Regions from separate parts of the Pseudoalteromonas sp. NFXS39 genome, predicted to be linked through region 1. Evidence: predicted binding sites of a transcription regulator. Region 1 holds the regulator's gene; the other holds the start of a gene.

Region 1 (4,578 bases):
TATTGCAGATATACGTCGCATTATTAAAGATCAGCAGGTATCTGCGGTATTTGTTACCCACTCGAAGGAAGAAGCTTTCGCGTTTGCCGACACGCTTGCGGTTATGCATGGTGGAAAAATCGCCCAACAGGGCTCCGCGGAGCAGTTATTTAGCCAACCTAACTCAAAGGTGGTTGCAGAGTTTCTTGGTACGGGCATATACTTAACGGCGAAAGTATTAACGCCAACTGAATACGAAACGGCGTTTGGCGTGGTTCACTCATTGACGGCGAACAATGTAGATTGTCAGCAAGGTCAAGTGTACATAAGACCGCACTATATTCAGTTGTGCGAAGCTGCTCACAGTGACGCAAACAGTTTAACAATCTTGCAAAGACGCTTTATCGGTACGCGTTATGTGTATCGTATCAATATTGCAGGGCAAGAGTGTGAAGTTGCCGCAGAGCAAGATCGCGTGTTAGCTGTTGAGCAGCCTGTAAAAATAAAAATAATGCCGCACACAGTCAATTTTTTTCATGATTAATCAATCTTGAATCCTTGGCTAGGTGCAAATAACGAGAAGCTAAGGATTCACTATGGCGCAAGCGCAATCTGGGATTTGTGCTGAAGCAAACTTACATGGTTTGCACCTGTTTTTTAATGTTTACGATGGCCATGATGAGTCATTACGTAAAAAACTAAAACGCGTCAGCGTTATTCAAGATGAGTTTGCAGATCAGTTCTCTGAAGCCATGCTGTCGTGCGTGGTTGCCCTTGGTGCTCAGTATTGGCCGCATATCCTGCCCGAATTTATTCCAAGTCAATTACAAAGCTTTCCTAATGTGACTCATAGTGAGCATGTGATCAGTGCACAGCCTTTTGACTTGTTTGTACAAATTCGCTCAGACCGCGAAGATGTAAACCATCTATTTGCTCTGCAAATTCTAAAGTTATTAACACCGGATGTAGAGCTGGTGGAGCAGGTACGTAATTTTCGGTTTTTAGATGGGCGTGATTTTAATGGCTTTATTTATGCTGGTGATACCCCTCATGGTCGTCAAAAGCGTAGCACGGCTCTTATCAACAAACCGGGGCACTTTGAAGACCAAGGCAGCTATATTCATGTGCAGCGTTTTGTGCATGACTTGAGTGTCTGGCAGCATTTGTCGTTGTTCGAGCAAGAACAAATCATGGGGCGTACGCGTCTTGATAATACCTTGATTGTGCCTGCTGTAGAAACTAGTCATGCGGTTCGCAGTGAACTAAAAGATGAGCACGGTCAGCCACTATTACTTAATCAAAGCATGCCATTTGGTGATGTGCATAAACAGGGGATTTTGATGGTTTCGTGTGCGGCGCAAGGGGATGCGTTTGAGCAGGTATTAAAGAGCCGGTTGGGGCAGGGCGATTGCTATGATCATTGGCTCGATTTTACTCAAGCCGATATGGGATCTGCGTTTTTCGCCCCGTCAGTAAACTTTTTAAAGCAGCTTTAAACTGTATCGAATAAAGTGCGCACGCGATCAAGCGTGACATCGATTTCTGAAATCTTCGCAGGGGCGATAAAAATAGTGTCGTCGCCTGCAATAGTGCCTAGTACACCATCCGCCTTACCTAGAGAATCAAGTAATCGAGCAATTAATTGAGCTGCGCCTGGGCTAGTACGAATAATGATCATCATTTCGTTATGCATAATATCGATAACAAGCTGACGCAGCGGGCTTTTCGCTGTTGGTACACCCATTTCAGCCGGTAAACAATAAACCATTTCTTGCTTTGCATTACGGGTACGTACAGCACCGAACTTGCTTAACATGCGAGAGACTTTACTTTGGCTAATATTATCAAAGCCTTGCTCTTTCAATGCTTCGACAATCTCACCTTGTGAGCCGAAGTTTTCTTCTTTTAATAGCGCTTTAAACGCTTTGATTAGTGCTTCTTGTTTGTCTTGTGGTTGCATGTTGCCGTTTCTTTATTCATAAAATGTGGAGTAATTCTACACAACTCTGCATATTTATGCAGTATTAGTTTACAAAGTCGTCCAAAATGCTGTGTCTTTACAGCTAAGTTTACAACTATGGTCGAAATTATACGCGAAATAAGCAGGATAAATTTGTTTTTAGTCGCTAATTTCATTATCTTTAGGGCCACAAATATTTCCTACCTCAAATTACGGAGAATTCCAATGAAAGTTGCTGTTTTAGGCGCAGCTGGCGGTATCGGCCAAGCATTGTCTTTATTATTAAAAACAAGTTTACCTGCAGGTTCTGAATTATCGTTATATGATGTTGCCCCTGTTGTTCCTGGTGTAGCGGTTGATCTTTCTCACATCCCAACAGACGTTAAAGTTGAAGGCTTTGGTGCTAACAACTTAGACGCAGCATTAGCTGGTTGTGATATCGTTCTTATCCCAGCGGGTATGCCACGTAAGCCTGGCATGGACCGTGCGGACCTTTTCAACGTAAACGCAGGTATCATCAAAACATTAGCTGAAGGCATCGTTAAAAACTGTCCTAAAGCGTTAGTAGGTATTATCACTAACCCAGTAAACGGCACTGTGCCAATCGTTGCTGAAGTATTCAAAAAAGCGGGTACTTACGATGCTAACCGTGTATTCGGTATCACAACGCTTGACGTGATCCGTTCAGAAGCTTTTGTAGCTGAACTTAAAGGTTTAAGCGCAACTGAAGTTAAAGTTCCAGTGATCGGTGGTCACTCAGGTACTACAATCCTTCCTCTTCTTTCTCAAGTTGAAGGTGTTACTTTCACTGATGAAGAAGTTGCAGCATTAACACCACGTATCCAAAACGCAGGTACTGAAGTTGTTAACGCTAAAGCCGGTGGCGGTTCAGCAACTCTTTCAATGGGTGCAGCAGCAGCGCGCTTCTGTATGTCTTTAGTGAAAGGCCTACAAGGTGAAGAAGTTGTTGATTATGCATACGTTGCAGTTGAAAACGGTGACGCAGCATACTTCGCACACCCAGTACGTCTAGGTAAAAACGGCGTTGAAGAAATCCTTTCTTACGGTGAGTTAAGTGCATTCGAAGAGCAAGCTAAAAACGACATGCTAGCTACACTTAATAAAGACATCCAAGAAGGTGTTGATTTCATCAACGGTTAATTCCGCCGGATGATAGGCGCTTTGCTTATTCGTTAACTTAGTAAAAGCGCTGAAAACAAAAAAGCCTGCAAATGCAGGCTTTTTTAATGGCTCGAATAAATAGAGTTTAATGATCGCGGGCAACGGCGATGCGGGCCAAACTCTCTAATGCTTGTTTGTAAGGTGTGTCTGGTAAGAAAGCAATACAAGCAATCGCTTTGTTAGCTTCTTGTTCTGCTTTTTGCATCGCAAACTCAAGCGCTTTAGTGTCAGCTAGTGCTGCTAGAATGCTCTCTAAGTGATCCATACCATTACCAAGCTCAATAGCTTCTCGTACCAGCTTAACTTGCTCGGGAGTGCCTTTTTGCATTGCGTAGATAAGCGGTAGGGTAGGTTTACCTTCAGCTAAATCATCGCCAATGTTTTTACCAAGTTGCTCGGCATCGGCGTTGTAATCAAGGACATCATCTACTAGTTGGAATGCAGTCCCAAGATGCATTCCGTATAAGTTTAATGCTTCAAGGGTTTGTTCATCTTGCTCAGTAATAATTGCGGCAAGGCCTGTTGCAGCTTCGAACAATTTGGCTGTTTTGCTGTAAATAACCTGCATGTAGCTTTGTTCTGTGGTGTCAGGGTCGTTACAGTTCATTAGCTGTAATACTTCACCTTCAGCGATGACATTCGTTGCATCAGCCAAAATTTGCATAATTGGCATTTTTCCAAGGCCAACCATTAGCTGAAACGAACGTGTATAGATAAAATCACCCACCAATACGCTTGCTGCATTACCGAACTCAGCATTTGCTGTAGGTGTGCCGCGGCGCAAATGTGACTCGTCGACAACGTCGTCATGCAATAAAGTAGCGGTATGAATAAATTCGATGATAGTGGCAAGCGTAATGTGGTCTTTACCCTCATAACCGAGTGCTTTTGCCGCTAAAATGGCCAACATAGGACGAACGCGTTTACCGCCGCTGTTTACTATGTATAAACCGAGTTGGTTAACCAAAGCGACATCTGAACGCATTTGGGCATGTATAAGTTGATTGACGTCATCCATTTCATTTTCGATTAACGTCTGGATAGCTTTTATATCCATTGATCTCCGAGCCAATATTTATGGGTATACGGGGCTGATTGTACAACAAAAAAAGCACTTGCTCGATATTTTGTGATGATTCATTAAAAAAACACTGTAAAGTTTTTTATTTGAGATCAATTTTGCCGAGATAAATTTATAACCTTGATTAATAAGTGATCAGCTTTTTGAATTTTCAAGGTGCGTATTATTAGCGTAATTTAATTGTCATGAGATCGTAAAAACCGCTTGGCATGTGGTGTTTTTAAGATAGAATAGAGAAAAATATTGAATTGCTCTCAATGCAGCTATTTTTTATTCATTTTATCGAAAAAGAGGCTTGCTAGTTTTTGCACATTAGCGTAAACTTCGCGCCCTATTGAAGAATATTTTAGTTGCGTCGATTTGAGGGCGCACAGAC
Region 2 (4,578 bases), on a different contig from region 1:
AATTACTATTGATGCGCATAAACAAATGTATGTGCCAATGGGCGCGGGTCTTGTGTTATTTAAAGACCCCGCTGCGACAGATGCTATTGAGCATCATGCTGAATATATTCTTCGTAAAGGCTCTAAAGATTTAGGTAGTCATACATTAGAGGGAAGCCGCCCAGGTATGGCAATGTTAGTGCATGCTTGCTTACGTGTTATTGGCCGTAAAGGCTACGAGATGTTGATTGACCGTAGTATTGTTAAAGCGCGCACTTTTGCCGAAATGATCAAACAAGATGAAGATTTTGAATTAATCTCTGAACCTGAGCTGTGCCTATTAACATATCGTTACGTTCCAAAAGAAATTCAAGCTAAGCTCAAAGGTGCTAACGAAGAAACTAAATTAGATATTTACGCTTCGTTGAATCGCTTCACTGCAAGTATGCAAAAGCGCCAGCGTGAAGCTGGACGCTCTTTTGTATCTCGTACTCGTTTAACACCAGCAAAATATGACCATCAACCCACCGTGGTTTTTCGTGTCGTATTAGCCAATCCATTAACCTCAAAAGCTATTCTAAAAGATATTTTAGCGGAGCAAAAAGAGCTAGCGAAAACTGACCCAGTATTTAAAAAGTACTTAAGTAAATATATGAGTTAGTGATAAAAAAGGAGCATGATGCTCCTTTTTTAATTAGTCGTTAAAGCAGCTAGCTTTGATCATGTTACTGATAATCGCTTGCGAAGGTTTGATTTTTTCCATCGCTAAAAACTCATCTGGTTGGTGAGCTTGGTTAATTGAGCCTGGCCCCATGACAATTGTTTCGCAGCCAAGTTGTTGAATAAAAGGGGCTTCTGTACAATAGTTTACAGCGACAGCTGGCTGACCGGAGACTTTTTCGGCCAGTTTCACAAGTGCAGTATCTGTACTTCCGCTAAACGCAGGGATTGGTTCATGCATATCGATAACACTCACTGCGTTGGGGTATTGAGTATTAATTTCCTCTGCGGCACTAAGCAAAATCGCTTGTAGTTCTTGTACACTTAAACCGGGTAACGGTCGCATATCAATATGCATTTCACAGCAGCCACAAATGCGGTTGGCATTATCACCGCCATGAATATGGCCAAGGTTCAAAGTAGGGTACGGAATTTCAAAGTGTTCTACTGAATATTTATTCTTTAATTCTTCTTTTATGATTAACAATTTTGTAATCATTTTATGCATGACTTCGATGGCGTTCAAACCTCGTTCAGGATCTGAGCTATGGCCCGAGCGACCAATTACGCGAATAGCTGTACTCATATGACCTTTATGTGTAAATACCGGAGTCATATCTGTTGGCTCACCAATAATACAGCGTGCAGGTTTTAAGTTCGGGTGACGGCAGATTTGCTGTGCACCCGCCATTGTAGTTTCTTCATCGGCTGTGGCTAGAATTAATAGAGGCTCAGTTTGCTTGCTTGCATCAAGTTCGCTAATAGCTTGCAGTACGAAAGCAAAAAAGCCTTTCATATCAATACTACCTAAACCATAAAGTTTATTGTTATCTTCGCTGAGTTTGAACGGATCATAATTCCAACGACTATCATCAAATGGTACAGTGTCAGTATGGCCGGCAAGCATTAAACCGCCGTCTCCTTCACCACGTCTAGCTAATAAGTTGTAACGCCCTTTACCGTTTTCAAGCTCTGTGATTTCACATGTAAACCCAAGGCTTTCGCACCACTGTGCGAGCAAGGTAATAACCCCTTTATTGCTCATGCACAAAGAATCTTCAATCGCGCTAATTGAAGGAGCAGCAATTAGCTGCTGATACATAGATAAAAAAGAGGGTAGCGACATAAAAAAATCCAAAAATAATTATTCAATCTAATTGCATAACAATATAAAAGTATTTATGATGAATATCAATTCACTTTTTAAGCATAAATATTAGTAAAGCTTTACGATGAACACGAAACGACGATAACCTGATTTCATTACTTTAGACAGTGTTTTTATTCGCATTTGAGCGAGTATTTTTAGGCGTATCGATAAATAGATTGAATAGGTAAAAGTAAGCAATGAATGTAGTGATTATTGGCGCAAGTGGTTATAGCGGCGCAGAGCTAGCAAGTTTAGTTGCTAAGCACCCAAAACTGACCCTGAAAGCATGTTATGTATCTGAAGGAAGCTTAGATAAAGGCAAATTATTAAGCGATTTATATCCAGAGCACCTTGGATTGTTAGAGTATCCACTACAGCCTCTGACTGCCCAAGCGTATAAGGATATCGAAAGTAATGCGGACTATGTATGTCTATGTACAGATCACAAGGTAAGCGTTGACCTTGCACCACAATTTTTAGCCATGGGTAAAAAAGTATTCGACCTGTCTGGTGGTTTCCGTTTAGCTGGGAATGAGGATTACCTAACTTATTACGGTTTCGCACATGAACACCCTGAGCTTTTAGAGCAAGCGGCTTATGGCTTAGCTGAATGGAATAGCGATGCTATAAGTAAAGCAAAGCTTGTTGCTGTAGCAGGTTGTTACCCAACAGCAGCACTCAATTCTTTAAAACCACTTAAAGAAGCTGGTTTATTAGCTGAGCAAGCCATTATTGTTAATGCTGTGTCTGGAGTTACTGGCGCAGGTAGAAAAGCCAGTGTTAATACGCATTTTTGTGAAGTATCACTTGCCCCTTATGGTTTATTTAATCACAGACACACACCTGAGATTGAGCAGCACCTTGATCACCCTGTGTTATTCACCCCTCATTTAGGTAATTTCCCCCGTGGAATTTTAGAAACTATTTATGTGCAATTAAAGCCAGGTGTGACAGCAGAGCAAGTGGATGCAGCATATCAAGTGTTAGCTAATGAGCCTTTAATCCGTTTACTTGGAAATAAAGTTCCAAGTATTAAAGGCGTGGCTAAACAACCATTTGTTGATATTGCATGGCAACAAAAAGGTGAACAACTCATTGTTATGTCAGCAATTGATAACCTATTAAAAGGCGCGGCTGGGCAAGCATTACAGTGTATTAATTTAGCTATGGGTGAACCTCACCACACTGGTTTAGTAGGAGCGCTGTAATGAAAACTTGGATCATTAAAGTCGGTGGTGCTGTGCTAAATAGCGCTGATGCTGCAAAAGCTCTTTTTGATGTTTTAGCCACTGAGCAACAAGATAACTTTGTCATTGTGCATGGTGGTGGAGCCTTGGTTGATGCTTGGCTTAAAGACGCAGGCTTTGTAACAGCAAAACATCAAGGCTTACGTATTAGCCCAAATGAGCAAATGCCTTATATTGTTGGCGCCCTGGCAGGTTGTGCCAATAAACAATTGATGAGTCAAGCAATCAGCGCTGGCCACAAACCTGTGGGTTTAAGCCTTTATGAAGCGGGTGTACTGGTATCTGAAAAACTTAAAGTATTGGCGCAAGTTGGCCAGTGTTCAGGTAGTTGTGACAGCGTATTGCCAAGCTTACTTGGGCAAGGTCGTTTACCACTGGTGAGCTCTATTGGCTTTGGCGAAGATGGTCAATGGTACAACGTCAATGCGGATGAAGCCGCGGCGGCTATTGCTAAAGAACTCGATGCAGAACTTATTTTTATGACTGACGTAGAAGCTGTGCTTGATGCAAATAAGCAGCCACTACATCACCTTAATACGCAGCAAATCGAAACACTAATCCTTGAAGGAGTTATTCAGGGCGGGATGGAGGTCAAAGTAAAGACCAGCCTTCTTGCTGCCCAACATTTACGACGTGGTGTGTATATCTCCAGCTGGCTAAAGCCAGAAAATTTAGTCGCCTTATTAAAAGGCGAGCATGTAGGAACAAAAATTACACCATAGGTATTTCATGTTAAAAAATTTCTTAAACGGTCTTGAATTAGACCAAAAGGGCGCTCTTAAATTACTTAATTTAGCGCAAAAAATTAAAGCAAATCCAGCAGACTTTAGCCAAGCATTAGCAGGCAAATCTGTCGTTACACTTTTTGAAAAACCAAGTTTACGTACACGTTTATCATTTGATATAGGTATTAATAAACTGGGTGGTCACGCGGTTTATCTAGATTCACAAAACGGTGCTATGGGTGGTCGTGAATCGGTTAAAGACTTTGCTCTCAATATGTCAGCTTGGGCTGATGGCATTGTTGCTCGCGTGTATGCACACAAAACATTGACTACGCTTGCTGAGTATTCATCTGTGCCTGTAGTGAATAGCTTATGTGATTTATATCACCCATGCCAAGCACTTGCAGACTTTTTGACGCTACAAGAAGTACATGGCGACGTAAGTAAGCTTAAGCTTGCTTACTTAGGTGAAGGTAACAACGTAACACACTCTCTAATGTTATTAGCTGCCACGTTAGGCACTGATTTTGTAGCTGTTTGTCCTAAAGGTAGCTCACCGGATTCACAAATTCTTAAGCAAGCAGAGCAAATTGCAGCGATGAATGGTGCTTCGGTAATGGTCAGTGACAGAATTGAGGCGGCAGTCGGAGCAAATGCAGTCTATGCTGATACCTGGGTTTCAATGGGTGATAAAACACCGCTTGAGCAGGTGAAAGCTAAATATATGCCTTATCAGCTCAATCAAGCCCTATTAGAG

The links. The regulator ArgR, encoded in region 1, controls arginine synthesis, uptake and breakdown. The targets are predictions, from matches to a motif close to ANTGAATANNTATTCANT.
Region 2: argC (N-acetyl-gamma-glutamyl-phosphate reductase) is a predicted target of ArgR. The motif match lies at 1,883-1,900, and genes of this name have one in related genera.

What each region holds. Positions count from the first base shown of each region.
Region 1 covers NZ_JAGDEC010000008.1:178,187-182,764, reverse strand. Annotated here, with positions in the region: gene J3455_RS15775 (ABC transporter ATP-binding protein) at 1-523, shown strand, start outside; gene J3455_RS15770 (Dyp-type peroxidase) at 576-1,475, shown strand; gene argR (transcriptional regulator ArgR) at 1,472-1,939, opposite strand; gene mdh (malate dehydrogenase) at 2,165-3,100, shown strand; gene ispB (octaprenyl diphosphate synthase) at 3,207-4,178, opposite strand.
Region 2 covers NZ_JAGDEC010000003.1:461,297-465,874, forward strand. Annotated here, with positions in the region: gene panP (pyridoxal-dependent aspartate 1-decarboxylase PanP) at 1-640, shown strand, start outside; gene argE (acetylornithine deacetylase) at 674-1,825, opposite strand; gene argC (N-acetyl-gamma-glutamyl-phosphate reductase) at 2,047-3,057, shown strand; gene argB (acetylglutamate kinase) at 3,057-3,818, shown strand; gene J3455_RS08270 (ornithine carbamoyltransferase) at 3,826-4,578, shown strand, end outside.